Regions from separate parts of the Kocuria sediminis genome, predicted to be linked through region 2. Evidence: riboswitches for the same ligand, from Rfam matches in the RefSeq annotation. Region 2 holds a riboswitch; the other holds the start of a gene.
The links. Region 2 has a riboswitch for glycine ahead of gcvP (aminomethyl-transferring glycine dehydrogenase). Riboswitches for the same ligand answer to the same signal wherever they lie in the genome.
Positions count from the first base shown of each region.

Region 1: linked by a shared signal. The riboswitch ahead of gcvP (aminomethyl-transferring glycine dehydrogenase) and the one ahead of gcvP (aminomethyl-transferring glycine dehydrogenase) in region 2 are both predicted to bind glycine.

Region 1 is NZ_WOGU01000012.1:70,982-85,147, reverse strand. It holds gene GMA12_RS14205 (MFS transporter) at 41-1,630, opposite strand; gene GMA12_RS14200 (UBP-type zinc finger domain-containing protein) at 1,662-2,009, opposite strand; gene GMA12_RS14195 (DUF5996 family protein) at 2,139-3,065, shown strand; gene GMA12_RS14190 (GNAT family acetyltransferase) at 3,076-3,513, opposite strand; gene GMA12_RS14185 (hypothetical protein) at 3,658-4,272, shown strand; gene GMA12_RS14180 (GMC family oxidoreductase) at 4,269-5,870, shown strand; gene GMA12_RS14175 (IclR family transcriptional regulator) at 5,896-6,693, opposite strand; gene GMA12_RS14170 (putative quinol monooxygenase) at 6,824-7,144, opposite strand; gene GMA12_RS19590 (GntR family transcriptional regulator) at 7,342-7,524, shown strand; gene GMA12_RS14160 (bifunctional anthranilate synthase component I family protein/class IV aminotransferase) at 7,531-9,843, shown strand; gene purU (formyltetrahydrofolate deformylase) at 9,928-10,803, opposite strand; gene GMA12_RS14150 (methylenetetrahydrofolate reductase) at 10,800-11,675, opposite strand; glycine riboswitch at 11,858-11,958, shown strand; gene gcvP (aminomethyl-transferring glycine dehydrogenase) at 12,113-14,166, shown strand, end outside.
Region 2 is NZ_WOGU01000002.1:373,330-387,495, reverse strand. It holds gene rpoB (DNA-directed RNA polymerase subunit beta) at 1-3,091, opposite strand, end outside; gene gcvT (glycine cleavage system aminomethyltransferase GcvT) at 3,337-4,446, opposite strand; gene gcvP (aminomethyl-transferring glycine dehydrogenase) at 4,443-7,295, opposite strand; glycine riboswitch at 7,461-7,568, opposite strand; gene rplL (50S ribosomal protein L7/L12) at 7,689-8,072, opposite strand; gene rplJ (50S ribosomal protein L10) at 8,169-8,693, opposite strand; gene GMA12_RS03980 (GNAT family N-acetyltransferase) at 9,019-10,167, opposite strand; gene rplA (50S ribosomal protein L1) at 10,286-10,990, opposite strand; gene rplK (50S ribosomal protein L11) at 11,079-11,510, opposite strand; gene nusG (transcription termination/antitermination protein NusG) at 11,657-12,448, opposite strand; gene secE (preprotein translocase subunit SecE) at 12,526-12,798, opposite strand; tRNA gene GMA12_RS03955 (tRNA-Trp) at 12,908-12,980, opposite strand; gene GMA12_RS03950 (pyridoxal phosphate-dependent aminotransferase) at 13,268-14,166, shown strand, end outside.

The sequences.
Region 1 (14,166 bases), on a different contig from region 2:
TGACGAGGGGCTTCAGAGTAGATGCGCCGTGCGGCGGGGGTCAACGATGTGTCGGGGCCGTCCCCGGTGCGCCCGGATCCGTCGCGGGAGGCAGCGCGGCGGGGGGCCCGCCCACGGCGCAGTGCGTCGGCGCGACCGCCGCCCGCGGCGGAGCCGCCCGGCCGGCCGGGGGTCCTGCGCGGGAGGCGGCCTGCTCCGCGGGGGTCCGGACGAGCAGCGCGGACAGCAGCCCGCCTACGACCAGCGTCCCGGCGCAGACCCGGGTGATCAGCACGAACGCGTCGCGCACCCGCTCGGGCTCGGCGAGGCCTCCGTCGCCGAGCCCGCCGAGCAGCGGCAGCGCGGCGACGGCGAGCAGGCCACCGGTGCGGGCCACCGCGTTGTTGACCCCGCTGGCCAGCCCCGCCTGCTCCTCGGGCAGGGCCGCGAGGACGGTGGCGGTCAGCGGCGTGACGATCAGGGTCAGCCCGGCCCCGAACACGGTCGTGGGCACGAGGACGTCGAGCACGTAGTCGGCCCCGGGCCCGACGCGGCCCAGCAGGGCCACCCCGAGCCCGGCGACCAGCGGCCCGAGCGTCATCAGGGGCCGGGGGCCGGTCCGGCTCATGAGGGCGCCGACGGGCGCCGAGAACACCAGCATGAGCAGGGTGACGGGCAGCAGGGACAGCCCGGCCGCGAGCGGGGAGAACCCCGCACCCACCTGCAGGGCCACGACCAGGGCGAAGAACACCGCCCCCAGGGCCGCGTAGACCAGCAGCGTGATGACGTTCACGACCACGAACAGGCGCACCCGGAGCACCGCGGGCGGCAGGACCGGGGCGCGCGAGCGCCGCTCCCACAGCAGGAACCCGGCCAGCAGCACCAGGCCCCCCGCGAGCAGGCCGAGCGGAACGGGGGCGCCCGGGCCCGCCTCGGCCGCCGCGGTGAGCCCGTAGGTGAGCGCCCCGAGGGCCAGCACCAGCAGCGCGGAGCCGGGCACGTCCGGTCGTGCGGCGGCCCCGGGATCCCGCGACTCGGGCACGCAGCGCAGGCTGATGACGACCACGGCCAGCGCGAGCGGCAGGTTGATCAGGAACACCCAGCGCCAGCTCACGGCCTGCACCAGCCATCCGCCGAGGAACGGGCCGACCGCCGCGGCGACCCCCGTGAGACCCGACCAGGCGCCGATCGCGCGGGCCCGGTCCTCGGGCGCGAACGAGGCCTGCAGGATCGCGAGGCCGGCCGGCGTCAGCAGCGCCCCGCCCACGCCCTGCACGGCGCGGGCGAGCACGAGGACCGTGGTGTCCGGGGCCAGGCCGCACAGCACGGACGCCGAGGCGAAGATCGTCACCCCGACGAGGAAGATCCGGCGCCGGCCGTACCGGTCCCCCAGCGCGCCGCCCAGGAGCACGAACGCGGCCAGCGTCAGGGCGTAGGCGTTGACGACCCAGGTCAGCCCGGCCGTTCCCGCCCCGAGGTCGGCCCCGAGGGAGGGCAGGGCGATGTTGACGACCGTCGCGTCGAGGAAGGACAGCGCCGAGCCCAGGACCGTCGCGGTGAGCACCCACCGGGCGCGGGCCTGCCCCCAGGTCAGCGGCGCCGCCGGGCCGCCGGCCGGACCGGCAGCGGCGCGGGCGGCGGAGTCGTTCATCGCGGCAGGACCAGGTCGTTCCCGGTGGGCGTCACCGGTGGATGTGCCGGCGCCAGTCGGCGGGAACGGCCCCCGCCGGGCCGGGGACCGGCTGGTCCTCCGGGCGGTGCTGCGGCGGGGCGAGCTCGGGGCCCTCCACGAAGGTGCCGGTGGCGTAGTCCCACCACCAGGACTCCCCGGGCTCGAAGCTGCGCACGTACCGGTGGCCCGTCCGCCGGTGGTGGGCGGTGGCGTGCTGGGCCGGGGAGGTGTCGCAGCACCCGATGTGCCCGCACCGGGCGCACCGGCGCAGGTGCACCCACCAGCCGCCGTCCGCCAGGCACTCGGCGCACCCGGTCCCGCTCGGGCCGGCGCCCACGTCGATGTCGTCCTCGGCCATGCCGACCACCCCCGCGTCGCGGGCCGCCGCACTGCGCGGCGCCCGGCACCACTGTCCCACGCCGGCGGATCCTCGACCACCCCTGGATTTCCCGGGGGGACGGCCGCACACTGGGCCGAGGAGGACGCCATGAACCACGCCGCTTTCCCCGAGATGCCCTACGAGCCCTGGCGGGAGACCCGGGAGACCGTCCACCGGTTCCTGCAGGTGGTCGGCAAGGTGCGGCTGGCGGCCGCGCCCCGCCGCAACCACTGGTGGAACGTGCCGTTCCACGTCACCGGTCGTGGCCTCACGACCCGCCCGATGGGCCGCGACCCGGTCTTCGCGATCGACCTGGACCTGCTCGACCACCGCCTGGACCTCAGCACCGCCACGGGGGTACGGCACTCCTTCGCCCTCCCGGGGCTGTCCGTGGCGGCGTTCCACGCCCGCCTGCTGCACGCCCTCGAGGCCGCCGGGGTGGACGTCACCATCGCCGACCCGCGCCCCTTCGACCTGCCCGACTCCGGGCGCCCGTTCGCCGAGGACACCGAGCACGCCGCCTACGACCCCGCCGCCGTGACCCGGTACTGGCAGGTGCTGGGGCAGGTGAACCTGCTGCTCGAGCGGTTCGCCGGCGAGTGGTCCGGCAAGACCAGCCCGGTCCACCACTTCTGGCACACGTTCGACATCGCGGTGACCCGCTTCGCCGACACGGCCGTGGACGTCCCGCCCGGCGCGGACCCGGTGACCGGCGAGGCGTACTCGCGGGAGGTCATCAGCTCCGGGTTCTGGTTCGGCGACGACGCCTTCCCCGAGCCGGCCTTCTACTCCTACACCGCCCCGGAGCCGGACGGGCTGGCCGCCGAGCCCCTGCGCCCGGACACCGCGCGGTGGACCGAGCGCGGCGGGAGCCACCTGGCGGTCCTGCGCTACGACGACGTCCGGGAACTGGCCGACCCGCACGGCGCCGTCCTCGAGTTCTGGGACAGCGCCTACCGGGCCGGGGCGCGCCGCAGCGGCTGGGACTTCACCCGCTACGACTGCCCGGGCGGAATCACGGACCCCCGCGTCTGAGGGACGGCGCTCAGCCGCTCTGCTGGGCCTGGCGCTGCGGGTCGAAGAACTTCCCGAGCACCACGGTGTCCTGCACGGCGTAGCCGAGCCGTTCGTAGAAGTCGCGCGTGCCCGCGTTGCCGGTGCGGACCATCAGCTGCATCTTCGGGATGCCGCGCTCGGCCACCCACTGCTCGCACGCGGCCATCAGCGCCCGGCCCAGGCCTCTGCCCCGGTGGGAGGGCCGCACCGCCACGTAGTACACCCAGCCCCGGTGCCCGTCGTGGCCGACCATCGCGGTGCCCACGAGCCCGTCCTCCTCGACGGCGGCCAGCACCGTGGACGAGGGCCCCGCCAGGGCCCGGGCCAGGTCCGCCCGCGGGTCGTTCCACGGCCGGGTCAGCCCCGCGTCCTCCCACAGGGCCACGGCGTCCTCGCAGAGGTGCTCGGGCAGTCGGTCGACGATCATGCGGCCTCCTTCGACCGGCCCATGCTCTCATGCGTCGCCGCGCCGAGCGGGCGTTCTCGCCCTGCGATAATGCGTCTGGCCCGCGGTGGTGATCTGCTTCACACTCGGTGATGACACCCGGCAGCGCCGACGAGGAGGAGACCCATGGTCTATCCCGCGAAGTACTCCGCCCTGAACGCCCTCGCTCTGACGGACGAGGCGAAGCGCACCCTGACGCGGGTCGTGCGGGTCGCGTTCCCGCACCCGCAGATCCCGGACGGCCCGTACGAACGGATGACCGAGAAGATCGTGGCGGAGGCCGAGAACTCCACCTGGTTCCGGATGGCCCTGACCCAGGGGCTGCTGACCCTCGACTCGCTGAGCGAGGAGCGGTTCGTGGACCTCCCCGACGAGGCCGCCCTGAACGTGCTCAAGCGGATCGCCGACCTCGAGTTCTTCGGGTTCGTCCGCCGCACCACCGTGCTGCACTTCTACGACGACCACGAGGTGTGGGAGGCCCTGGGCTACGAGGGCGAGTCGTTCTCGAAGGGCGGCTACCTGCACCGCGGCTTCGACGACCTCGACTGGCTGCCCGATCCGCGGGTCGAGGAGTCCGAGGAGGAGCTGCCCGAGTGCGGCCGCCTCGGCTACGCGGTGGTGACCGCCGCCCCCAAGGAGGGGTGGAACCTGGACCAGCAGGGCGCCTCCGAGACCACCGAGCAGCCCTTCAGCGACCTCTTCAAGGGGTCGGACGTCGTCGAGCCGGGAGAGACCGCATGACCACCACGCCCCAGGACCAGCAGCAGCGCTCCGCCCGGATCGAGCTGGACGACGACTCCGCCGTCGTCGTCATCGGCTCCGGCGCCGGAGGAGGAACACTGGCCCACGAGCTGACCGAGAAGGGCATCAAGGTGGTCCTGCTCGAGGCCGGGCCGCACCTGACCAGCGAGGACTGGGTCAACGACGAGTGGGAGGCCTTCCACCAGATGGCCTGGCTGGACCCCCGGACCACCACGGGGTCCTGGCGGATCGCCCGGGACTTCCCCAACCTCCCGGCGTGGCTGGTCAAGGCCGTCGGGGGGACCACCACGCACTGGTCGGGGGCCACGCCGCGGTTCAAGGCCCACGAGTTCCGCACGCGCAGCGTCTACGGGCGCGTGGACGGCGCCAACCTGCTCGACTGGCCGATCACGCTCGAGGACCTGGCCCCGTACTACGACCGCGCCGAGCGGAAGATCGGCAGCACCCACCGCCACGGCCGTCCCCCGCTGCCCGCGAACAACAACTACAAGGTGCTCGCGGCCGGCGCGCAGAAGCTCGGCTACCGGCACTACGCGACCGGCCCGTACGGGACCAACGCGGAACCGTACGACGGGCGCCCGGCCTCCATCCAGGACGGGTTCAACTTCCAGGGCGACAAGAACCGGTCCAAGTGGTCCACGCTCGTCTCGGAGATCCCCAAGGCCCTGCGCACCGGCTGCCTCGACCTGCGCCCGCAGTGCCACGCCGTGCAGATCACCCACACGGAGAAGGGCCTCGTCGACAGCGTGGTCTACGTGGACGGGGACGGCCAGGTGCAGCGGCAGCGGGCTCGGCTCGTGGCCGTGGCGTGCAACGCGATCGAGACGCCGCGGCTGCTCATGCTCTCGGCGTCCCCCCTGTTCCCGGACGGGCTCGCCAACTCGTCGGGGCAGCTGGGCCGCAACTACATGCGCCACACCACCGGGTCGGTCTACGCCCAGTTCGACCGCCCGGTGCACATGTACCGGGGCGAGACGATGGCCGGGCTCGTCGCCGACGAGTCCCGGCACGACGTGGACCGGGGGTTCGCCGGCGGCTACTACATGGAGACGATCTCCCTGGGGCCGGCCTTCCTGGCCAGCTTCGGGGACCCGGGTGCGTGGGGACCGGACTTCACCGCCCTGCTCGACGGCTACGAGAACACCGCCGGGATGTGGGTGGTGGGCGAGGACATGCCGCAGGAGACCAACCGGGTGACGCTCAACACCACGGTGACCGACCACCTGGGGCTGCCCGTGCCCAACGTGCACTTCGACGACCACCCGAACGACGTCGCGATGCGCAACCACGGCTACCAGCAGGGCTCCCTGCTCTACGAATCCGTGGGCGCGGTCTCCACGCACCGCACCCCGCCGTACCCGGCCACGCACAACATGGGCACGGCGCGGATGAGCGAGCGGCCCGAGGACGGGGTGACCAACGCGTTCGGCCAGACCCACGACGTGCCGAACCTGTTCGTCTCCGACGGCTCGCTGTTCACCACCGGGGCGGCGGCGAACCCGACGCTGACGATCGTGGCGCTGGCCACCCGCCAGGCCGACTACATCGCCGAGCAGCTGGCGGGCCGGCACCTGTAGCGCCCGCCCCGCGGCGGAGGACCGCTCAGTCGGCCAGGCGGCCGGCTGGGCAGTCCTCCGCCGCGCGCAGGGCGCGGCCCACCCGGTCGGCGGCGTCCCGGAGCACCGGGGCGATCGCCCGGTGCCGCCGCTCGAAGTCCGGCGGCCGCAGGGACACCGCCACGGAGCCGAGGGTGCGGCCCGCGGCGTCGAGCACGGGCGCGGCCAGGCAGGAGGCGCCGGGCACGAACTCCTCCCGCTCCACCGCGATGCCCTCGGCGCGCACGCGCCGGAGCTGCTGGTGCAGGGCCTCCGGTGTGCGGAGCGTCCGGTCCGTCAGGCCGGGCATGCCGTGGCGCTGGAGGTACTCCGCCACCTCGTCGCGGTCCATCCGGGCGAGCAGGATCTTGCCGAAGGCCGTGGCGTGGGCCGCGTCGGTGAACCCGAAGTCCAGGGGGTCGAGCCGGGGCCGGCGCGGGGAGTCGACCACGTGGGCCACCACGATGGCGTCCCCGCGGTACACCGCGAAGTAGGCGGCGGCGTCGGCCGTGGCGTGCAGGTCGCGGACCGCGCGCCGGACCGTGCCGGGCGTGCCGACCTGCTGGCGCAGGGACGTGTCGAGGGCGTGCACCTTGTAGCCCAGCCCGTAGCGCCGCTGGTCCTTGAGGTGGACCACGTGCTCGGAGGCCACGAGCGTCTGCAGCAGCCGGTAGACCGAGGGCAGCGGGATCCCGAGCGCGGCGCTGATGTCCTTGGCCGTCGCACCCCGGGGGTCCCGCGCCACGACGTCGAGCAGCGCGAAGGCCTTCTGGACGGAGGCCATGCCGGCGTCACGTGTGGTCATGCCTCATATTGTGGCGGTCGGCGTTGCAAGTGCCAATGGCCCGGGAGCGTCGCTCCCGGGCCACGGACGGTCCACCGGGCGTGCCACCGGGGGCCTCGGCGGACGCCCCGGTGCACGTCCCGGCGGGAACTCACTCGACCGTGATCTCGCCCATCCGGTTCCAGCCCTGGGCGGAGATCGTCTCGCTGATGATCTGCGGGGTCTCCACGAGCGCCTGGGGCGCCTCCGCCGTGAACTTCCGGAAGTGCTCGCTGTTCACGTGCGGCCCGGCGGCGTCGTCCTGGAAGGCCTCGACGAGCACGAACTCGTTCGGGTCGTCCACGCTGCGGGACCAGTCGAACCACAGGTTGCCCGGCTCCTGGCGGGTGGCCTCCGTGAAGTCCCGCGAGAAGTCGATCCAGCGCTCCGACCACTCCGGCTTCACCTTGAACTTGACGACGATGAAGATCATCCCTGCTCCCTTCTCGGCGGACGCCCCGGGCACGGGTCCCGGTGCTCTCCTGGTCAGTGTCGCGGTCCGCGGCCCGGCCCGCCAAGGCAGGTTATCGCGGACCGATAACCGCGGGACGCCCGCGCGCTGCGGGGTCCGGCGGCTCCGGCCCCGGGCCCGGGCGGCAGGAGGCGCCGCCCGGGTGAGATCATGGACGCATGACCCGCGACCTCACCACCGCCCTCGAGGACGACCTACGGGCACGCATCGTCGACGGGCGCATCGCCCCCGGCGAGCGCCTGCCCAGCGAGAGCAGCCTGCTCGCCTTCCGCACCGGGGCGGAGTCCGGGGCCGCGGCGGGCAGCCCCGTGAGCCGCACGGCCGCCGCGGGCGAGGGCTGAGCCGGGATGCGCGAGATCGAGGTGGTCGCCGGCACAGCGGTGTCGCCGGTGCAGATGCTGCGGGCCCTGCGGGACCAGCCCGGGCTGGTGGCCCTGTTCGGGGACTGGGACGGCGGGGACGACCTGATCGGCTTCCGGCCCGTGCACGTGCTGGCCCCGGGAGAGGACCCGTTCGCCGCCCTGGACACGGTGCCCCCGGCGGCCGCCCCGGGCACGGCGCCTCCGCCCACGACACCGGACGCGGTGCCCCCGCTCGCCGACCCGGACGGGACGCCCCCGTGCGCGGCCCCGGACGCGGCGCCCCCGTGCGCGGCCCCGGACGCGGCGCCCCCGTGCGCGGCCTCGGACACGGCGCCCCCCGGACCGGCCGGGGCGACGGCGGACGGGCCCGGCGCCGCGGCGGCCGGCCCGGGCTGGATCGGGTACCTCGGCTACCAGCTGTCCCGGCGGCTGGAGCGCCTCCCCGCGCCCCCGCCGCGCCCGGCGCGGCTGCCGGAGCACCACCTGGGCTTCTACGACCACGTGCTGCGCCGGCGGGCCGGCCGCGGGGACTGGGTGCTCGAGCGGTGGCCCGGGGCCGACCCGGCCCGGACGGCCGCGGCCCGCGGGATCGTCCGCGACGCCCTGGCGGGCCCGAGCGGCCCGGAGGCCTACCGGTGCGGGCCCTTCCGCGCGGACGCCTCCGCGGCCGAGCACGCCGCCGCCGTGACCGCGGCGCTCGGGCACATCCGGGACGGTGACATCTTCCAGGCCAACATCTGCCGCGGCCTCGAGGCCTCCTTCGAGGGCGACGCCCTGGACCTCTTCTGCGCCGGGCACGAACGGCTGGCCCCGCGCTTCGCGGCCTTCCTGCGGCTGCCCGGCGGCGCCGTGGCCAGCCTGTCGCCGGAACTGTTCCTGCGCCGCACCGGGCGTGCCGTGCTGAGCTCCCCCATCAAGGGCACCGCGCCGGCCGTCACCGACCCGGCGGAGCTGCACGCCTCGGCCAAGAACCGCGCCGAGAACGTCATGATCGTGGACCTGATGCGCAACGACCTCTCCCGGGCGTGCGTGCCCGGGTCCGTGCGGGCCCCGGCCGCGCCCCGGGTGGAGCCGCACACCGGGGTGCACCATCTCGTGGCGGACGTGCGGGGCCTGCTGCGTCCGGGCCTCGGCGACGGCGACCTGCTGCGGGCAACGTTCCCGCCCGGCTCCTGCACGGGCGCCCCCAAGATCCGGGCCATGGAGATCATCAACGCGCTCGAGCCGGCCGGCCGCGAGGTCTACACGGGCGCGGTCGGCTGCGCCGGTCCGGGCGGCCTGGTGCTCAACGTGGCGATCCGCACGTTCGAGTTCACCGGGAACCGGGTCCGGCTCGGCGTGGGCGGCGGGATCGTGGCCGACTCGGACCCGGCCGACGAGGCCCACGAGACCCTCGTCAAGGCGGTGCCCCTGCTCGACGCCGTCGAGGCGGAGCTGGACACCCCTCTGCGGCAGGACTGGGACTCCCACGACGGGCCGGCCCCGGCCGCGCCGCCCGCCCCGGACGTCCCCTCCCCGGTCTCGACCTCCGCAGTCCCGACCTCCACCGCGCTGCCCGTGCTGCCGGGCCCGCTGTTCGAGCTGCCGGCCCGGGTCCCGCTGCGCGCCGAGGGCGTGTTCACCACTCTCCTCGTGGAGGAGGGCGAGCCCGCCCAGCTCGACGCCCACCTGCGCCGCCTCGGCGCCAGCTGCCTCGCCTGCTGCGGGACGGCGCTGCCACGGGGCGTGCGCGAGGAGGTGCTGGAGCACGCCGCCGCGCTGCCCGGCCCCCACCGGCTGCGGATCACGGCGGCGCCCACCCCGGAGGGTGCCCTGGACGTGCGGGTGACCGCCACGGCGCTGCCGCCGGGACCGGTGCCCCCGTGGCGGCTGGTCCCCGTGCGGCTGCCCGGCGGCCTGGGCGGGCACAAGTGGGCGGACCGGCGGGCGCTCGCCCACGAGCCCGAGCCCGGGCTGTGGTCGCGCAGCTGCGACCCGCTGCTCGTGGACACCGACGGCACGGTCCTGGAGACCGGTCGCGCCAACCTTTTCGCAGTGCTGGACGACACCGTGGTCACCCCGCCCGCGGACGGCCGCATCCTGCCCGGGGTGGTGCGGGCCCGCGCCCTGGAGGCGCTGCGCCGATCGGGGCGCCCGGTCGACGAGCGGCCGCTGCGGCTCGAGGAGCTCGCCGCGGCCACGGAGGTGTTCGTGACCAACTCGGTGGCCGGCGCCCACCCCGTCGGCTCCGTGGACGGCCTGGCCCGCTGGCAGCCGGGCCCGGTCGTGCACTCCCTGGGCTCCCTCACCGCCCGCTGAGGTCGCGGCTGACGGCGGCCCACCCGTGCTCGGTCACTGTCACCCGCAACCTCGGCGGGGAGGTGCGGGGAGCGGAAGGAGGGGTCAGAAGACGATGGTCTGGCGGTCGTGGCGGACGACCCGGTCCTGGCAGTGCCACAGCACCGCGCGGGCGAGCACCTGCCGTTCCACGTCGGCGCCGCGCCGGGCGAGGTCCTGGGCGGTGTCCCGGTGGGAGACCCGCACCACGTCCTGCTCGATGATCGGGCCCTCGTCGAGGTTCTCGGTGACGTAGTGCGCCGTGGCGCCGATGATCTTCACGCCGCGCTCCTTGGCCTTGCGGTAGGGCTCGGCGCCCACGAAGGCGGGCAGGAACGAGTGGTGGATGTTGATCACCGGCACGCCCACGGCCTCGAGGAACGGTGAGGAGAGGATCTGCATGTAGCGGGCCAGCACCACGAGGTCGACGTTGCCGTCCAGCAGCCGCAGGTGCTCCGCCTCGGCGGCGGCCTTGTCCTCGGTGGGCACGTGGAAGAAGGGGATGCCGAAGCCCCGCACGTCCTGCGCCAGGTCCGGATGGTTGGAGACGACCATCGAGATCGTCGCCGGCAGCTGGCCGCGACGCTGGCGCCAGATGAGGTCCAGCAGGCAGTGGTCGGCCCGTGAGGCGAAGATCGCCACCCGCCGCGGCACCGAGAGGTCCGTGAACCGCCACTGCAGGTTGAAGCCGCCCGTGAGGGCCGCGGCGAGGTCCTGCTCGAGCGCGGGCCGCAGCGCCGTGTAGTCGGGCAGGTGGAAGACCGTGCGCTGGAAGAACGCCCCGCCCTCGGGGTCGTCGGAGTGCTGGTCGAGCGCCACGATGTTCGCCCCGTGCCGGGCCAGCACGGAGGTCACGACGGCGACGATGCCCGGCTGGTCCCGGCCGTGCACCACGAGGCTGGCGTGGTCGGGGCGGAGCGCGGACTGCTGCGGGGGCCTCATGACGCCACCCGCTCCCCGCCGAACTGCCGGACCCAGCCGGCCGTGGCCCCCAGCCCGCCGAAGGTGTAGAAGTGCAGCCGCACCGGCCCGTGGACCCCGGCGTCGCAGCCCGCGGCGAGGTCGTGCAGGAAACGGTCGGGGCCCGCGGTGCCCAGCAGGTGCGTGAGGGAGAAGCCGTACTTCTGCGCGATCCCCGCCGAGGTGGCCACGCCGAAGCGGCGGGCGTGGCCGAGCAGCCGGCGGACCCCCGCCGGGCCCGGCACGCCGATCCGCACCGGGGCGTCGATCCCGCGGCGGCGGGCCTCGGCCAGCCACGACAGCACCGGCGCGGTGTCGAAGCCGAACTGGGTGATCACCGTGGCTTCGAGGCCCTGCTCGCGCAGGGCGGCCGTCTTGGCCGCCAGCGCCGACCACAGGACGTCGTCGTCGACGGCGGGGTGGCCCTCCGGATAGCCGCCGATGCCCACGCCCCGCACGCCGTGGCGCTGGAGCACCCCGCTGCGGATGACCGCGAGGGCGTCCTCGTAGGGTCCCTGCGGGGTTGCCGGGTCACCGCCCACCACGAGCACCTCCTCGGCGGCGCCGGCCTCCGCGAGGTGCGCGAGGAAGGCGTCGAGCTCGCCCGGGGAGCGCAGCCGCCGGGCCGAGACGTGGGGGACCGGCACGAACCCGTGCTCGCGCACGGCCCGGGCGGCGGCCACGCGCAGCGCCGGGTCCTCGTGCCCCAGGAAGGTGACGTTGACCCGGGTGCCCGGGGGGATCATCGGGGCCGCCTCGTGCAGGGCGGGCACGTCCCGGCCCGTCATCTCCAGCGAGAAGTCCGTGAGCATCTCCACGGCGGCCGGGCTCCCGGTGGGCGTGCTGATCGGCATGGTCCCGTCCTCTCCACGGCGCCGGACCGGCGGGCGCCGCGCACGGGCGCCCGCGCACGGCAGGTGCCACCAGTATGCACAGCAGCCCCCGGGCCCGTGGCACGTCGGTGTCATGGGGACCCCGTTGCTTTCCGCGGACATCTCCTCTACGGTTGTGGTCGTAGTCACAGAGCTGCAGCCATCGACGTGCGGCGGGAGAGTCCCGCTCTGCCACACCGATCGGGCGCCGTAGGAGCAATTTCCTCCCCGGGAAACTCTCAGGCCCACGTACCGTCGCACCGAGGCACATCTGGAAAGTAGCGCGGAGTGCTCCGCGCTCGCCGAAGGAGCAAGCCCCACCCCGTCCGGGTGCGGCGGAAACTCTCAGGCTGTGCAACAGATCGGGGAGGAACCCACAGACCGCGCGGGCCGACCGCGCAGAATCCTGGAGTTCCTCGATGACGATCATCTCCGCACCTCCCACCACGACCGCTGAGACCGGCGAGCACGTCTTCGCCGACCGCCACATCGGCACGGGCCCCGACGACGCCGCCACGATGCTGGACGCGCTCGGCTACGCCAGCGTCCAGGACCTGGTCGACACGGCCGTGCCCGCCGACATCCGCCAGGACGCGCCCCTGGACCTGCCCGCCGCGCGCTCCGAGGCCGAGGCCCTCACGGAGCTGCGGCGGATGGCCGCGAAGAACGTCCTCAGGACCCAGATGATCGGCCAGGGCTTCTCCGACACCCTCACCCCGCCGGTGATCCTGCGCAACGTGCTGGAGAGCCCCGCCTGGTACACCGCCTACACCCCCTACCAGCCCGAGATCTCCCAGGGCCGGCTGGAGGCGCTGCTGAACTACCAGACGATGGTCGCGGACCTGACCGGGCTGCCCGTGGCCAACGCCTCCCTGCTCGACGAGGCCTCCGCCGTGGCCGAGGCGGTGCTGCTGATGCGCCGGACCAACAAGGCCCGCGCCGAGGCCCGCACCGTCCTCGACGCCAACCTCTTCCCGCAGACCCTCGCCGTGGTGCAGGGCCGCGCCCGCGCCCTCGGCTTCGAGGTGGAGGTCGCGGACCTCTCGGCGGGGCTCCCCGAGGGCGAGATCTCCGGGATCGTGCTCCAGCAGCCGGGCGACGACGGCGCCGTGGTCGACCACGCCGCGGTCGTCGCCGCGGCCAAGGAGCGCGGGGCCATGGTGACCGTGGCCGCCGACATCCTGTCCCTGACCCTCATCGTCCCCCCGGGCGAGCAGGGCGCGGACATCGCCGTCGGCAGCACCCAGCGCTTCGGCGTCCCCCTGTTCTTCGGCGGCCCGCACGCCGCCTACATGGCCGTGCGCAAGGGCCTGGAGCGCTCCCTGCCCGGCCGTCTCGTGGGGGTCTCCACCGACGACGCCGGGGCCCAGGCCTACCGGCTCGCGCTGCAGACGCGCGAGCAGCACATCCGCAGGGAGAAGGCGACCTCCAACATCTGCACCGCCCAGGCGCTGCTCGCGGTGGTGGCCTCCATGTACGCCGTCCACCACGGCCCCGCCGGGCTCAAGGCGATCGCCCAGCGCGTGCACCGCCACGCCCGCACCCTGGCCGCCGTCCTGACCGAGGCCGGCATCGAGCTGGTCGCGGACACCTTCTTCGACACCGTCGCCGCCCGGGTCCCCGGCCGCGCCAAGGCCGTCGTCGAGGCCGCCGAGGCCCTGGGCGTGAACCTGCGCCTGGTCGACGCGGACACCGTCTCGGTCTCCGCCGACGAAGCCACGACGGTGGAGCACCTGGTCGCGGTGGCCGAGGCCTTCGGCGTCGCCCGCGCCGAGGGCGCGGTGGCCGCCGCGCAGGACCGGCTCCGGGGCGAGGACCTGGCCTTGCCGCAGACCCTCGTGCGCACCTCGGAGTACCTGACGCACCCGGTGTTCAACACCATCCGCTCCGAGACCCAGATGCTGCGCTACCTGCGCCGGCTCTCCGACCGCGACCTGGCCCTGGACCGCACCATGATCCCGCTGGGCTCGTGCACCATGAAGCTCAACGCCACCGCCGAGATGGAGTCCATCTCCTGGCCCGAGTTCGCCGGGATCCACCCGTTCGCCCCGGACCACCAGACCGCCGGGTGGCGTGAACTCATCGCCGACCTCGAGGCCCGCCTGTGCGCGATCACCGGCTACGCCGGGGTGTCCATCGCCCCGAACGCCGGCTCGCAGGGCGAGTACGCCGGACTGCTGGCCATTCGCCAGTACCACCTGGCCAACGGCGACACCGACCGGACCGTCTGCCTGATCCCGGCCTCGGCGCACGGCACCAACGCCGCCTCCGCCGTGCTGGCCGGGTTGAAGGTCGTGGTGGTGAGGACGGCCGGCGACGGCACCATCGACGCCGCCGACCTCGACGCGAAGCTCGAGGCCCACCGGGACCGGCTGGCGGCCATCATGATCACCTACCCCTCCACGCACGGGGTCTACGACGCCGACGTGCGCGAGGTCTGCGACAAGGTCCACGCCGCCGGCGGGCAGGTCTA
Region 2 (14,166 bases):
CGACCAGGTGGTGCAGCTTCAGGATGTACTGGTAGCCCACCGACACCGGGTCCGGGAACGGCTCGCCGGAGCGGCCGTCGAACAGCCGGGCCTTGCCGGACCGGTCGATCAGGCGCACGCCGTCGCGGGTCGGGTTGGTGTGGTCGAGGAGGTCGAAGATCTCCTCCTCGCGCGCGCCGTCGAACACCGGGGTCGCCACGTTCGTGGGGCCCGACTGCTTCGGGAAGTTCGGCAGCCGGTCCAGCCACTCGGGGTCGCCCTCGATGTTCCAGCCCTGCTTGGCCAGCCAGCCGGTGTGCACCTCGAGGACCTGCCCCAGGTTCATGCGGCCGGGCACGCCCAGCGGGTTGAGGATGATGTCCACCGGGGTGCCGTCCTCCAGGAACGGCATGTCCTCCAGCGGCAGGATCTTCGAGATGACGCCCTTGTTGCCGTGCCGGCCGGCGAGCTTGTCGCCGTCGGTGATCTTGCGCTTCTGCGCCACGTACACCCGGACCACCTGGTTGACGCCCGCGGGCAGGTCGTCGTCCTCGTCGTCGCGGTCGAAGACGCGCACGCCGATGACGGTGCCGGACTCGCCGTGGGGCACCTTCAGGGACGTGTCGCGCACCTCGCGGGACTTCTCGCCGAAGATCGCCCGCAGCAGCCGCTCCTCCGGGGTGAGCTCGGTCTCGCCCTTGGGCGTGACCTTGCCGACCAGGATGTCCCCGGCCTGCACCTCGGCGCCGATGTGGATGATGCCGCGCTCGTCGAGGGCGGACAGCACCTCCTCGGACACGTTCGGGATGTCCCGGGTGATCTCCTCGGCGCCCAGCTTGGTGTCGCGGGCGTCGATCTCGTGCTCCTCGATGTGGATCGAAGTGAGCACGTCCTCGGAGACCATCCGCTGGGAGAGGATGATCGCGTCCTCGTAGTTGAGGCCCTCCCAGGACATGTAGGCCACCAGCAGGTTCTTGCCCAGGGCCAGCTCGCCCTGGTCCGTGGAGGGGCCGTCGGCGATGACCGAGCGCTCCTCGACGCGCTCGCCCTCGGAGACGATCACGCGCTGGTTGTAGGTGTTGCCCGGGTTGGAGCGCGTGAACTTGTTGATCGGGTAGACGGTGGTCGTCCCGTCGTCGTTGAGCACGCGCACGAGGTTCGCGGAGACCTCCTCGACCACGCCGGCCTTGCGGGCCAGCACCGAGTCGCCGGCGTCCAGGGCCGCGTAGCGCTCCATGCCGGTGCCCACGAGCGGGGCCTCGGACTCGAGCAGCGGCACGGCCTGGCGCTGCATGTTGGCGCCCATGAGCGCACGGTTGGCGTCGTCGTGCTCGAGGTACGGGATGAGCGCGGTCGCCACGGACACCATCTGCCGCGGGGACACGTCCATGAACTGCACGGCGGTCGGGTCGACCAGCACGGCCTCGCCCGAGCCGTCGGCGGCGCGCGCGAGCACGGCGTCCTCGGCGAACCGGTTGTCGGCGGACAGCGGGGCGTTGGCCTGCGCGATCGTGACGCCGCGCTCGTCGTCGGCGGTGAGGTACTCGACGTCGTCGGTCACCACGCCGTCCACGACCTTGCGGTACGGGGTCTCGATGAAGCCGAACGGGTTGATCCGCCCGTAGGTCGCCAGCGAGCCGATGAGGCCGATGTTGGAGCCCTCAGGGGTCTCGATCGGGCACATGCGGCCGTAGTGCGACGGGTGGACGTCACGGACCTCCATGCCGGCGCGGTCGCGGGAGAGACCGCCGGGGCCCAGCGCGGACAGGCGCCGCTTGTGCGTCAGCCCGGCCAGCGGGTTGTTCTGGTCCATGAACTGCGACAGCTGCGAGGTGCCGAAGAACTCCTTGATCGCCGCCACGACGGGACGGATGTTGATCAGGGTCTGCGGGGTGATCGCCTCGACGTCCTGGGTGGTCATGCGCTCGCGCACGACCCGCTCCATGCGGGAGAGCCCGGTGCGGATCTGGTTCTCGATCAGCTCGCCGACCGCGCGGATGCGGCGGTTGCCGAAGTGGTCGATGTCGTCGACGTCCACGACGATCTCCCGGGCCTCGCCGTTGCGCACGCCCTTCATGGTGCCGCCGCCGGCGTGCAGGGTCACGAGGTAGCGGATCATCGCGACGATGTCGTCGACCGAGAGCACCGAGGCGTCCTCGTCCTCGAACGCCTTGTCCAGGCCCAGCTTGCGGTTGATCTTGTAGCGACCCACCTTGGCCAGGTCGTAGCGCTTGGAGTTGAAGTACATGTTGTCCAGCAGCGCCTGCGCGGCGTCGACCGTGGGCGGCTCCCCCGGGCGCAGCTTGCGGTAGATGTCCAGCAGCGCGTCCTCGCGCGAGTCGACGGTGTCCTTCTCGAGGGTGGCGCGGATCGAGTCGAACTCCCCGAACTCCTCGAGGATGCGGGACTCGCTCCAGCCCAGGGCCTTGAGCAGCACGGTCACGGACTGCTTGCGCTTGCGGTCCAGGCGCACGCCCACCTGGTCGCGCTTGTCGATCTCCAGCTCGAACCAGGCCCCGCGGGAGGGGATGATCTTCGCGGAGTAGATGTCCTTGTCCGAGGTGCGGTCCTGGCCGCGCTCGAAGTAGGCGCCCGGGGAGCGGACGAGCTGGGACACGACGACACGCTCGGTGCCGTTGATGACGAACGTGCCCTTCTCGGTCATCAGCGGGAAGTCGCCCATGAACACGGTCTGCTGCTTGATCTCGCCCGTGTTGTTGTTCATGAACTCGGCCTTGACGTACAGGGGCGCCGAGTACGTGGCGTCCCGGTCCTTGCACTCGTCCATGGTGTACTTGGGCTCGTAGAACTCCGGCTCCGAGAAGGACAGGGACATGGTGCCCTGGAAGTCCTCGATCGGGGAGATCTCCTCGAAGATGTCGGAGAGCCCGGAGGTGCGGGCGATGCCCTGCTCACCGTTCTCGACGGCCTGCTGGACGCGGGCCTGCCAGCGCTCGTTGCCGACGAGACGGTCGAAGCTGTCCGTCTGGAGGGCCAGCAGGTTCGGCACGTCCAGCGGCTCGTGGATCTTGGCGAAGGAGATGCGGCGCGGGAGGTTCCCGTCGGCCGGTCGGTTAGCGGTTACGTTCGAATCGGTGCTCGAGGCGACCAAGATGGATTCCTTCCACAGACCTGCAGTTGAATCGCGCAGTTCCCGAGATCGGGGATACGGGTGCGCGAGGGCCAGCGCGCTGAGCCGCTGGTTCGCGCCCCGGGGGTGCCCACCGCTATATGAAGGCACGCAGAATGAGGGACAACGCAAATAAACAGCATAGGCCGGAGTCGGCGGTCTGTCCACCCGGCCGGTGGACGCAGGCGCCCACCGGCCGTAGGATGAGGAATTTCGTGCCGTGCGTCTCAGCCGCGGCGGTAGAAGGGCAGCTCGACGACCTCCACGGGGGCGCGGCGGCCCCGCACGTCGGCCTCGAGCGCGACCCCGGCCTCCAGCGCCGCCGGCCGCACGAGGGCCATGGCCACCGGGTGGCCGAGGGTCGGTGACGGGACGCCGCTGGTGACCTCGCCGACCGTCTCCTCCCCCGCGAGCACCGTGTGGCCGGCGCGGACCGGACGGCGGGTGAGCCCCCGCAGCCCCACCAGCACCCGGCCCGGGGGCACGGCCGCCTGCGCCTCGAGCGCGGCCCGCCCCACGAAGTCGCCCTTGCCGCGCAGCGCCGCCTCCACGAGCCGGCCCAGCCCGGCCTCGAACGGCGTGATCGACGGGCCGAGCTCGTGGCCGTACAGCGGCATCCCCGCCTCGAGGCGCAGCGAGTCCCGGGCGGCGAGCCCGGCGGGCACGACCCCGCGGCTCTCCCCCGCCGCGAGCAGCGCGTCCCACACGGTGCGCGCGTGCTCGGGGGCCACGTAGAGCTCGAAGCCGTCCTCGCCCGTGTACCCGGTGCGGGCCACGAGCGCGGGCACCCCGGCGACCTCGGTGGGCGTGCAGGCGTAGTACCGGAGCCCCCGCACGGCGTCCGGGTCGGCGCAGCCGGCGGCGAGCAGCGTGTCCTGGGCCGCGGGGCCCTGGACGGCCACCAGGGCGGTGGACTCCGTGCGGTCCTCGACCGTGACGTCGTGGCCGTCCGCGCGCTCGCGCAGCGCCCGCAGCACGGTCGCCGTGTTGGCCGCGTTGGGCACCACCAGGAAGCGGTCCTCGGCCAGGCGGTAGGTGATGAGGTCGTCGAGGACCCGGCCGGCCTCGTCGACGAGGAGCGAGTACTTCGCCCGGCCGGGGGCCAGGGCGCTCATCCGGGAGACGACCGCCGCGTCCAGGAACGCGGCCGCGTGCGGGCCCTCCACGGCGATCTCGCCCATGTGGGACAGGTCGAAGACCCCGGCGGCCCGGCGCACCGCGTGGTGCTCGGCGACGTCGTTGCCGTACTTGAGGGGCATCTGCCAGCCGCCGAAGTCGGTGCTCACGGCGCCGGCCTCCCGGTGGGCGTCCTCCAGCGGCGTGGTGCGGGGGCTCATCGGGCGGCCTCCGCCGGCGCGGCCGAGGCGAAGGCCTCGATCGGCGGGCAGCTGCAGACCAGGTTGCGGTCCCCGGCGGCGTTCTCCACCCGGCCCACGGGCACCCAGTACTTGGCCAGCCGCAGCTCGGGCAGCGGGTAGGCGGCCTGGGAGCGCGGGTAGGCGCGCTCCCAGGAGTCGGCCGTGAGCACCTCCGCGGTGTGCGGGGCGTGGCGGAGCACGGAGTCCTCGAGCGACACCTCGCCGTCGGCCACGGCCTGCATCTCGGCGTGGATGGAGCGCATCGCGGCCACGAAGCGGTCCAGCTCGGCGAGGTTCTCGGACTCGGTGGGCTCGACCATGAGGGTGCCGGCCACGGGGAACGCGAGCGTGGGGGCGTGGAAGCCGTAGTCGACCAGCCGCTTGCACACGTCCTCGGCGGTGACCCCGGAGGCCTTGGTGAGGGGGCGCAGGTCCAGGATGCACTCGTGGGCGACGAGTCCGCCGGGGCCGGTGTACAGCGTCGGGAAGACGTCCGCGAGCCGGGCGGAGACGTAGTTGGCGCTGAGGATCGCGGTGCGCGAGGACGCGGTGAGTCCCTCGGCGCCGGCCATGGCGATGTACATCCACGAGATCGGCAGCACCCCGGCGGAGCCGTAGCGGGCCTGGGAGACGGGGAAGGTCTCCGCGCCCGCGCCCGCCTCCGCGGCGGCGGGGTCCTCGGGCAGGAACGGCACCAGGTGCTCGGCGACCGCCACCGGACCCACCCCGGGCCCGCCGCCGCCGTGCGGGATGCAGAAGGTCTTGTGCAGGTTCAGGTGGGAGACGTCCCCGCCGAAGCGGCCGGGACGGGCCAGGCCCATGAGGGCGTTGAGGTTGGCGCCGTCCACGTAGACCTGCCCGCCGGCGTCGTGCACGGCCGCGCACACGGCGGTGACCTGCTCCTCGAACACCCCGTGCGTGGAGGGGTAGGTGATCATGATCCCCGCGAGCTCGTCCCCCACCGCCGCGATCTTCGCGGCGAGGTCGTCCAGGTCCACGGAGCCGTCCTCGGCGGTGGCCACGACCACGACCTTCAGGTCGGCGAGCACCGCGGACGCGGCGTTGGTGCCGTGGGCGGAGGACGGGATGAGGATGGTGGTGCGCCGGTCGTCCCCGCGGGAGAGGTGGTAGCGGCGGATCGCCAGCAGGCCGGCGAGCTCCCCCTGCGACCCGGCGTTGGGCTGGACGGACACGGCGGCGTAGCCGGTGATCTCCGCGAGCCAGGACTCCAGCTGGGCGATGAGCTCCCGGTAGCCGGCGGTCTGCTCCTCGGGGGCCAGCGGGTGGATCGAGGCGAACTCGGGCCAGCTGATGGGCTCCATCTCCGCGGCCGCGTTGAGCTTCATGGTGCAGGAGCCCAGCGGGATCATGGTCCGGTCCAGGGCCAGGTCCTTGTCCGCGAGGGAGCGCAGCCAGCGCATCATCGCGGTCTCGGAGCGGTGCAGGGTGAACACCGGGTGGGCGAGGTAGGAGTCGGTGCGCAGCAGCGCGTCCGGCAGGTCCCAGCCGGCGGTCCCGTCCTCGGGGGCGCGCGCCCCGAAGGCGGCGAGCACCGCGTCCACGTCGCGCTCGTCGTGGGGCTCCCCCACCGAGACGGACACGTGGTCGGCGTCGGCCCGGCGGACGTTGATGCCGCGCTCGGCGGCGGCGGCGGCGACCGCGTCGGCGCGGCCGGGCACCTCGGCCAGGACGGTGTCGAAGAACGTGTCGTGCACCACCGGCACCCCGGCGGCGGTGAGCCCCGCGGCCAGCCGCGCGGCGAGCCGGTGCACGCGCTCGGCGATGGCGCGCAGCCCGTCCGCGCCGTGGTAGGCGGCGTAGGCGCCGGCGACGATGGCCAGCAGCGCCTGGGCCGTGCAGATGTTGGAGGTGGCCTTCTCGCGGCGGATGTGCTGCTCGCGGGTCTGCAGCGCCAGGCGGTAGGCCGGCCGGCCGGAGGAGTCCACCGAGACGCCCACCAGGCGGCCGGGCAGATTGCGCTCCAGGCCCTTGCGGCAGGCCATGAACGCGGCGTGGGGCCCGCCGAAGAACAGGGGCACCCCGAAGCGCTGGGCGGAGCCGACGGCGATGTCCGCGCCCTGCTCCCCCGGGGAGCGCAGGAGGGTGAGGGCGAGCAGGTCGGTGGCGACGGCCACGAGCGCGCCCTGCGCATGGGCCTGCTCCGTGCGTTCCGCCAGGTCGGCGACGTCCCCGTCGACGCCGACCTGGGTCAGGACGACGCCGAAGAACTCGCCCTCGGGCAGGCCCTCGGCGAGGTCGGCGACGACGAGGTCGATGCCCACGGCCCGGCAGCGGCCGCGCAGCACGGCGAGGGTCTGCGGCAGGGTGCGGGAGTCGACGGCGACGCGCCGGCTGCCGGACCTGCGGTTGGCGCGGCGCATCATGAGCACGGCCTCGGCCACGGCGGTGGCCTCGTCGAGCAGGGAGGCGTTGGCCAGGTCGAGGCCGGTGAGGTCCATGACGGCGTTCTGGAAGGTCAGCAGGGCCTCGAGCCGGCCCTGGGAGATCTCCGGCTGGTACGGCGTGTAGGAGGTGTACCAGGCGGGGTTCTCGAGGATGTTGCGGCGCAGGGCGGGCGGAGTGACGGTGTCGGCGTAGCCCTGCCCGATCATCTGCGTCATCACCCGGTTCTTCGCCGCGATCCGGCGCAGGGCGGTGAGGGCCTCGTGCTCGGACATGGGCTCCGGCAGCCGCAGGGGCTCGTCGGTGGTGATGCCCCGGGGGACCGCGCGGGCGACGAGCTCGTCGAGGTCGGCCGCTCCGACGGTCTCGAGCATGATCCCGGTCTCGGCGGCGTCCGGTCCGAGGTGGCGTGGAAGGAAGGACAAGGTCAGCTCCTCGTGGTTCGAGGCCCGGTGGGGCCCGTCCGGCCCTCCCCGCTCTGTTCGCTGACCTGAGAGTTTTCACCGGCCCCGGACGGGGGCCGGCCTGCACCGTCGGTGGCCGTCCGCCCGGGCCGGTTGCCGTGGGCGGGTGGACCTCTTCAGAGTGGCCTGCTCGCAGCGGTACGGGTGCCTGAGAGATTCCCGGGGAGGATTTGCTCCTTCGGCGCCGCCGGCCGTCCGGATGCGGACGGCGGCGGACTCTCCCGCTGCGGGTGGGCGGCCGATGTGGTTGTGCCTCCAGTGTCCCACACCCTGCCGGGCACGGCGCGAGGCCCCGGACGCCGAGCGTCCGGGGCCTCGCGGGATCGGTCGCGCCGCGGCGCGTCCGAGAGGGGACTACTTGAGGGTGACGGTGGCGCCGGCGCCCTCGAGGGCCTCCTTGGCCTTGTCCGCGGCCTCCTTGTTGGCGCCCTCGAGGACGGCCTTGGGGGCCGAGTCCACGAGGTCCTTGGCCTCCTTGAGGCCGAGGGAGGTCAGCGCGCGGACCTCCTTGATGACCTGGATCTTCTTGTCGCCGGCGGCCTCGAGCACGACGTCGAACTCGGTCTGCTCCTCGGCCTCCTCGGCGGCGGCGGCCGGAGCGGCGGCACCGGCGACGGCCACGGGGGCGGCGGCGGTGACGTCGAAGGTCTCCTCGAAGGCCTTGACGAACTCGGAGAGCTCGATGAGGGAGAGCTCCTTGAACGCGTCGATCAGTTCAGCGGTGGTGAGCTTGGCCATGGTGTGGCTCCTTTTCGATGGTGTGCCCCGGCCGGGTTCGTCGGCGCGGGACGGTCTGGTTCCGTGGTGAGAATGTGCCTCGCGGCGGGGTGCTGGTCAGGCGCCCTGCTCCTCGACCTTGGCGCGCAGCGCCTCGGCCGTACGGACGGTCTTGGACAGCGGGGCCTGGAACAGCGCCGCGGCCTGGGACAGGGACGCCTTGGCGGCACCGGCCACCTTGGCCAGCAGCACCTCGCGGGACTCGAGGTCCGCGAGCTGCTTGATCTCCGCCTCGCTGAGGGCCTTGCCCTCGAGGTAACCGCCCTTGACGACGAGCTGCGGGTTCGCCTTGGCGAAGTCACGCAGGCTCTTGGCGGCCTCGACGGGGTCCCCCGAGATGAAGGCGATCGCGCTCGGGCCGGCGAGCTGGCCGTCGAACGCGTCGATGCCCATCTCCTTGGCCGCGATCGCGGTCAGCGTGTTCTTCACCACGGCGTATTCGGCGTTCTCACCGAGCGAGCGGCGCAGCTCCTTGAGCTGGGCCACGGTGAGGCCGCGGTACTCAGTCAGGACAGCGGCGTCCGAGTTGGAGAACAGTTCCTTCAACTCGGCGACCGCGGCTGCCTTTTCCGGGTTCGCCATGGTACTCCTTCCGGTCTTCGATGCCGGGCGCTGCCGGAAGGGTCCGGGCACAGAAAAAGCCCCGCGCAGATGCCCGGGGCTCGACGGCCCGCCCCTGGTCCGGGGCGTGCTCGCTGTGCTGGTTCACCTGCGCTGGCCGTTCCTGGCGGAACTCTTACGGCTGCTCCCCGTGGCGCACGCTCCTGAACGGGGCGCACGAGGCAGGGGAGAACACGACCGGCGGTCTTTGGTACGACCCACCCTACCCGAGGGTCCCGCACCCGCCAAATCGGCGCCGCCCCGCAGACGGGCGCGGCCCCGGGGACCGGCCCCGCTCCCGGGCCGGTCAGGCCGCCGGGAACTCGCGGGACCACACGCCGCTGCGCCCGGCGACCCGGAAGCCGAGGCGGCTGTTGACCCGGCTCATCCGGTCGTCGCCGCTGTGGGACCACGAGTACACGGTGCGCACGGCCGGGGCCAGCCGTTCGAGCTGCTGCAGGTTCGCCAGCTTGAGGCGGGTGGCGAGCCAGCGGCGGCGGTGCTCGCGCAGCACCACGGTCTCGTCCTGCATCCCGATCACCGGGTCCTCCCCCGCCAGGACGATCTCGGTCATCCCGACGAGGTGGCCGGTGGTCCCGTGCTCGGCGACGGCCACCAGGGACACGTTGCCGGCCTCGGCGCGCAGCTGCTCGGTGCGGCGCACCCGCTCGGCGTCCCAGGGCTCCGGGTCGGCCGCCACCGGCGCCAGGAAGGAGTCGGCGGCCATGCGCGAGTGCAGGGCCGCGAGCTCGTCGAGCCGCTCCTCGGGAGCGGGCCCGGCCCACACGTGGATGCGGTACGCCTCCGGCGCCGGGGAGGCTGCGACCTCCCGCAGCAGGGCCTGCACGCGGGCCGGCGGCAGGGGGACCTCCAGGACGCCGAAGTCGCTGACCGACTCCAGCCGGTACCCGGCGTGGAGGGCGAAGCGGGTCTGCCGGTTGGAGACGGGCAGGCGGCCGGAGCCGTCCGCGGCGTCGACCCACTCGACCATGCCCGGGGTGATCACGGGGAAGACCCCGGTCACGCTGCCGTCGCCCTGGATCTCCTCCGGGCCGGGGTGCTCGGTCTGGATCCGCAGGTGCCGGCGGGACTCGCCCACCGCGAGCTGCTCGGCGGCGCTGAGCAGCTCGCTGCCCGTGCCCTGCGAGGTGACCTCGGGGTCCACGTCCACGGTGATGTGCGCGGTCCCGGTGGAGGCCACCAGCGGCAGGCGCACCTCGGCCCGGCCCGCGAGCCGGTCCCCCGCCCAGGCCAGCAGCACCACGACCCGTTCGAAGGGGTCCAGCAGGTCGCGGTAGAGCTCTTGCGCGTCGCCGGTGAGGTCCGAGATGCCCCAGACGTGCTGACGGGACCGGCGCACGAGACCGGCGACCCGGCCCAGCAGCTCCTGGGCGGCGGCGTCGAAGTCGTCGGGGATGCGCATCTGCTCGATCCGCACTGGGGGGTGCTCGATCACGGGGACTCCCTTCCGGAGGGCGGCGGTGCCCCCGGGCTCGCGTGGGTGGAACGACAGGGGGGCCCGGCCGCAGCGGCCGGGCCCCCCGTGCGGGCCCGTCGGGGCCCGGTGTCCGGCGTCAGGCGCCGACGACGACCTCGGTGGCGTTCGGGTCGACCGGGATGCCCGGGCCGAACGTGGTCGAGACGGTCGCCTTGGTGATGTAGCGGCCCTTCGAGGCGGAGGGCTTCAGGCGCAGGATCTCCTCGAGCGCGGCGCCGTAGTTCTCTGCCAGCTTCTCGACCTCGAAGGAGGTCTTGCCCACGATGAAGTGCAGGTTCGAGTGCTTGTCGACGCGGAAGTCGATCTTGCCGCCCTTGATGTCGTTGACGGCCTTGGTCACGTCCATGGTGACGGTGCCCGTCTTCGGGTTCGGCATGAGGTTGCGCGGGCCGAGCACCTTGCCCAGGCGCCCCACCTTGCCCATCATGTCCGGGGTCGCCACGGCGGCGTCGAAGTCGGTCCAGCCGCCCTGGATGCGGGCGATCAGGTCGTCGGAGCCCACGTGGTCGGCGCCGGCCTCCTCCGCGGCGGCGGCCTTGTCGCCGGTCGCGAAGACGACGACGCGGGCGGTCTTGCCGGTGCCGTTGGGCAGGTTCACCGTGCCGCGGACCATCTGGTCCGCCTTGCGGGGGTCCACGCCGAGACGGAGGACGACCTCCACGGTGGAGTCGGTCTTGGCGGTGTCGATCTCCTTGGCCAGGGCCACGGCCTCGGCCGGGCTGTAGAGGCCCTCGCCGATCCGGGCCGCTGCCGCCTGGTATGCCTTGCTGCGCTTTGCCATCTGCTTCTTCTCCTTGTGCAGTTGTGGTCTGCGGACCGCGCTCGGCCCTGCCACGTCAATAACGGTGGGTGGTGTCAGCCGAGGCTGATCACTCGACCTCGATGCCCATCGAGCGGGCGGTGCCGGCGATGATCTTCGCCGCGGCGTCGATGTCGTTGGCGTTGAGGTCTTCCTTCTTGGTCTCGGCGATCTCCCGGACCTGGTCCATGGTGAGCTTGCCGACCTTCTGGGTGTGCGGGACGCCGGAGCCCTTGGCGACGCCGGCGGCCTTCTTGATCAGCTGCGCGGCGGGCGGGGTCTTCGTGACGAACGTGAACGAGCGGTCCTCGTACACCGTGATCTCCACGGGGACGATGTTGCCGCGCTGGGACTCCGTGGCCGCGTTGTAGGCCTTGCAGAACTCCATGATGTTGACGCCGTGCTGACCGAGGGCCGGGCCCACGGGGGGCGCCGGGTTGGCGGCACCTGCCTGGATCTGCAGCTTGATGAGGCCGGAGACCTTCTTCTTCTTGGGAGCCATGTGCTGGTCCTTCTTCTGCTGGACGTACCGGCGCACAGGAGCGTACGACGGCGGGTGGCCGCCGTGGCGCGGCGGCCGGTCGGCCCCGGCGGCGAAGCATGCGCCGCGGGGACGGGAACGGTGGGCGGGCGCTCGCGCCCGCCGGGTCAGATCTTGGAGACCTGGTTGAAGCCGAGGGTGACGGGGGTCTCGCGCTCGAAGATCGACACGAGGACGACGAGCTGCTGGGACTCCACCTTGATCTCGGAGATGGTGGCGGGGAGGGTCTCGAAGGGGCCCTCCTTGACGATCACGGACTCCCCGACCTCGAAGTCGACGTCGATCTGCGGCTGCGCGCTCGGCTGGGCCGCGGCCTCGCCGCCCGCGCCCTGCGGGGCCTCGAACACCGGGTTGAGCATCTCGAAGACCTCGTCCAGGCGCAGGGGGACGGGGTTGTACGCGTCCTGGCCCACGAAGCCGGTCACGCCCGGGGTGTGGCGCACCGCGCCCCAGGAGGCGTCGGTGAGGTTCATGCGCACCAGCACGTAGCCGGGGATCCGCACGCGGCGGACCACCTTGCGCTGGGCGTTCTTGATCTCGACGACCTCCTCCATGGGGACCTCGATCTGGAAGATGTCCTCCTCCATGTTGAGGGACTGGATGCGGGTCTCGAGGTTCGTCTTCACACGGTTCTCGTAGCCGGCGTAGGTGTGGATGACGTACCAGTCACCCTCCTGGCGGCGCAGCTTGGACTTGAACTCCTCGACAGGGTCCACCGCGGGGGCCTCGTCCCGAACGGGCTCCTCCTCGGCGACGGGTGCGGCCGCGGACTCCTCCGGCGCGTGGGCGGCGGCGAAGTCCTCCTCCTGCACGGAGGCCTCGGACTCCGGCAGCGCCGGGGCCTGCTGGTCGACCTCGGCCGGTGCCTCGGTGCCGTTTTCGAGCTCGTGCTCGGTCACTGGATCTCCCTGTTCTGTCGTGGATGTCGTGCTCTGCTGGGCCACGGTCGCCGTTCCGGGTCCGTGCGCCGCCCGGGTCATCCGGCGGCGTCGCCCTGCCCGAAGATCCACAGGGCGGCCTGCCCGAACGCGAGGTCCAGGACGGAGATGAGCACCATCATGAACGCGACGAACACGAGGACGACCAGCACGTAGTTCACCAGTTCGCGCCGCGTGGGGGTGACGACCTTCCGGAGCTCCCCGACGACCTGGCGCAGGAAGAGGAACAGGCGCCCGAAGATGCCGCGAGGACTCTCGGCGCCCTGCCCCGGGGGCTGGCCCGACGCCCTGCCGGCGGTGGTCTGCGACATCGGCTCTCCCTGTGTGGACTCGTGCGGGCCGTGCGGTGCTGCCGGCCCGCCGTCGCCGTGCGGGCCCGGCACCCCCCGGAGGGGGCGCCGGATCCGCTCCGGACTGGAGCAGGGCAGACAGGACTCGAACCTGCAACCTGCGGTTTTGGAGACCGCTGCGCTACCAATTGCGCCACTGCCCTTCGCGCCTCACGGCCTCGGCCGGCGTGCGCACGCCGGCCTCGATCGCTCGGACCCGGTCACCGACTCTACCACCCGGCACCGCCGCGACGGCGCGCCCGGGCAGGCGTCGATGACACCAGTCGTCCATCCTAGGGGACCGGGGCGTGCCCGTGCAATCCGCCGGGGGCGGCGGCGCGCCCGGCGGCCCGGGGCCCCGCGGCCGCCCCGAGTAGCATGGGGCAGGTCCGCACCGCCGTCGCCGCGCACGGCGACGCCCGCCCGTCCCCCTTCCAGGAGGCCCCCGGTCATGACCGCATCCCGCATCTCCCGGCGCGTCGGCGCCATCGCAGAGTCCGCGACGCTCGCGGTGGACGCCAAGGCGAAGGCGCTCAAGGCCGCCGGCCGCCCCGTGATCGGCTTCGGGGCCGGGGAGCCCGACTTCCCCACCCCGCAGTACATCGTGGACGCCGCCGCGGCGGCCCTGCAGGACCCGGCCAACTTCCGGTACACGCCGGCCGCGGGCCTGCCCGAGCTGCGGAAGGCGGTCGCCGAGCAGACCGCCCGGGACGACGGGTACGCGGTGGAGCCCGCGCAGGTGCTCATCACCAACGGCGGCAAGCAGGCCGTGTTCCAGGCCTTCGCCACGGTCGTGGACGAGGGCGACGACGTCCTGCTCCCCGCTCCGTACTGGACCACCTACCCGGAGGCGATCAAGCTCGCCGGCGGCAACCCGGTGGAGGTCTTCGCCGGCCCGGAGCTCGGCTACAAGGTCACCCCGGAACTGCTCGAGGAGGCGTGCACGGAGCGCACCAAGGCGCTGCTGTTCTGCTCCCCGTCCAACCCCACCGGCGCGGTGTACTCCCCCGAGGAGACCGCCGCCGTGGGCCGCTGGGCGGCCGAGAAGGGGATCTTCGTGCTCACCGACGAGATCTACCAGCACCTCACCTACGACGGCGTCCCGTTCACCTCGATCGCAGCCGCCGTGCCCGAGCTGGGCGACCGGGTGGTGATCCTCAACGGCGTGGCCAAGACCTACGCGATGACCGGCTGGCGCGTGGGCTGGATGATCGCGGCCCCGGACGTCGTCAAGGCCGCCACCAACCTGCAGTCCCACCTGACCTCCAACGTGAACAACATCGCCCAGCGCGCGGCGCTGGCCGCGGTGTCCGGGCCCCTCGACGAGGCCCACCGGATGCGGGAGGCGTT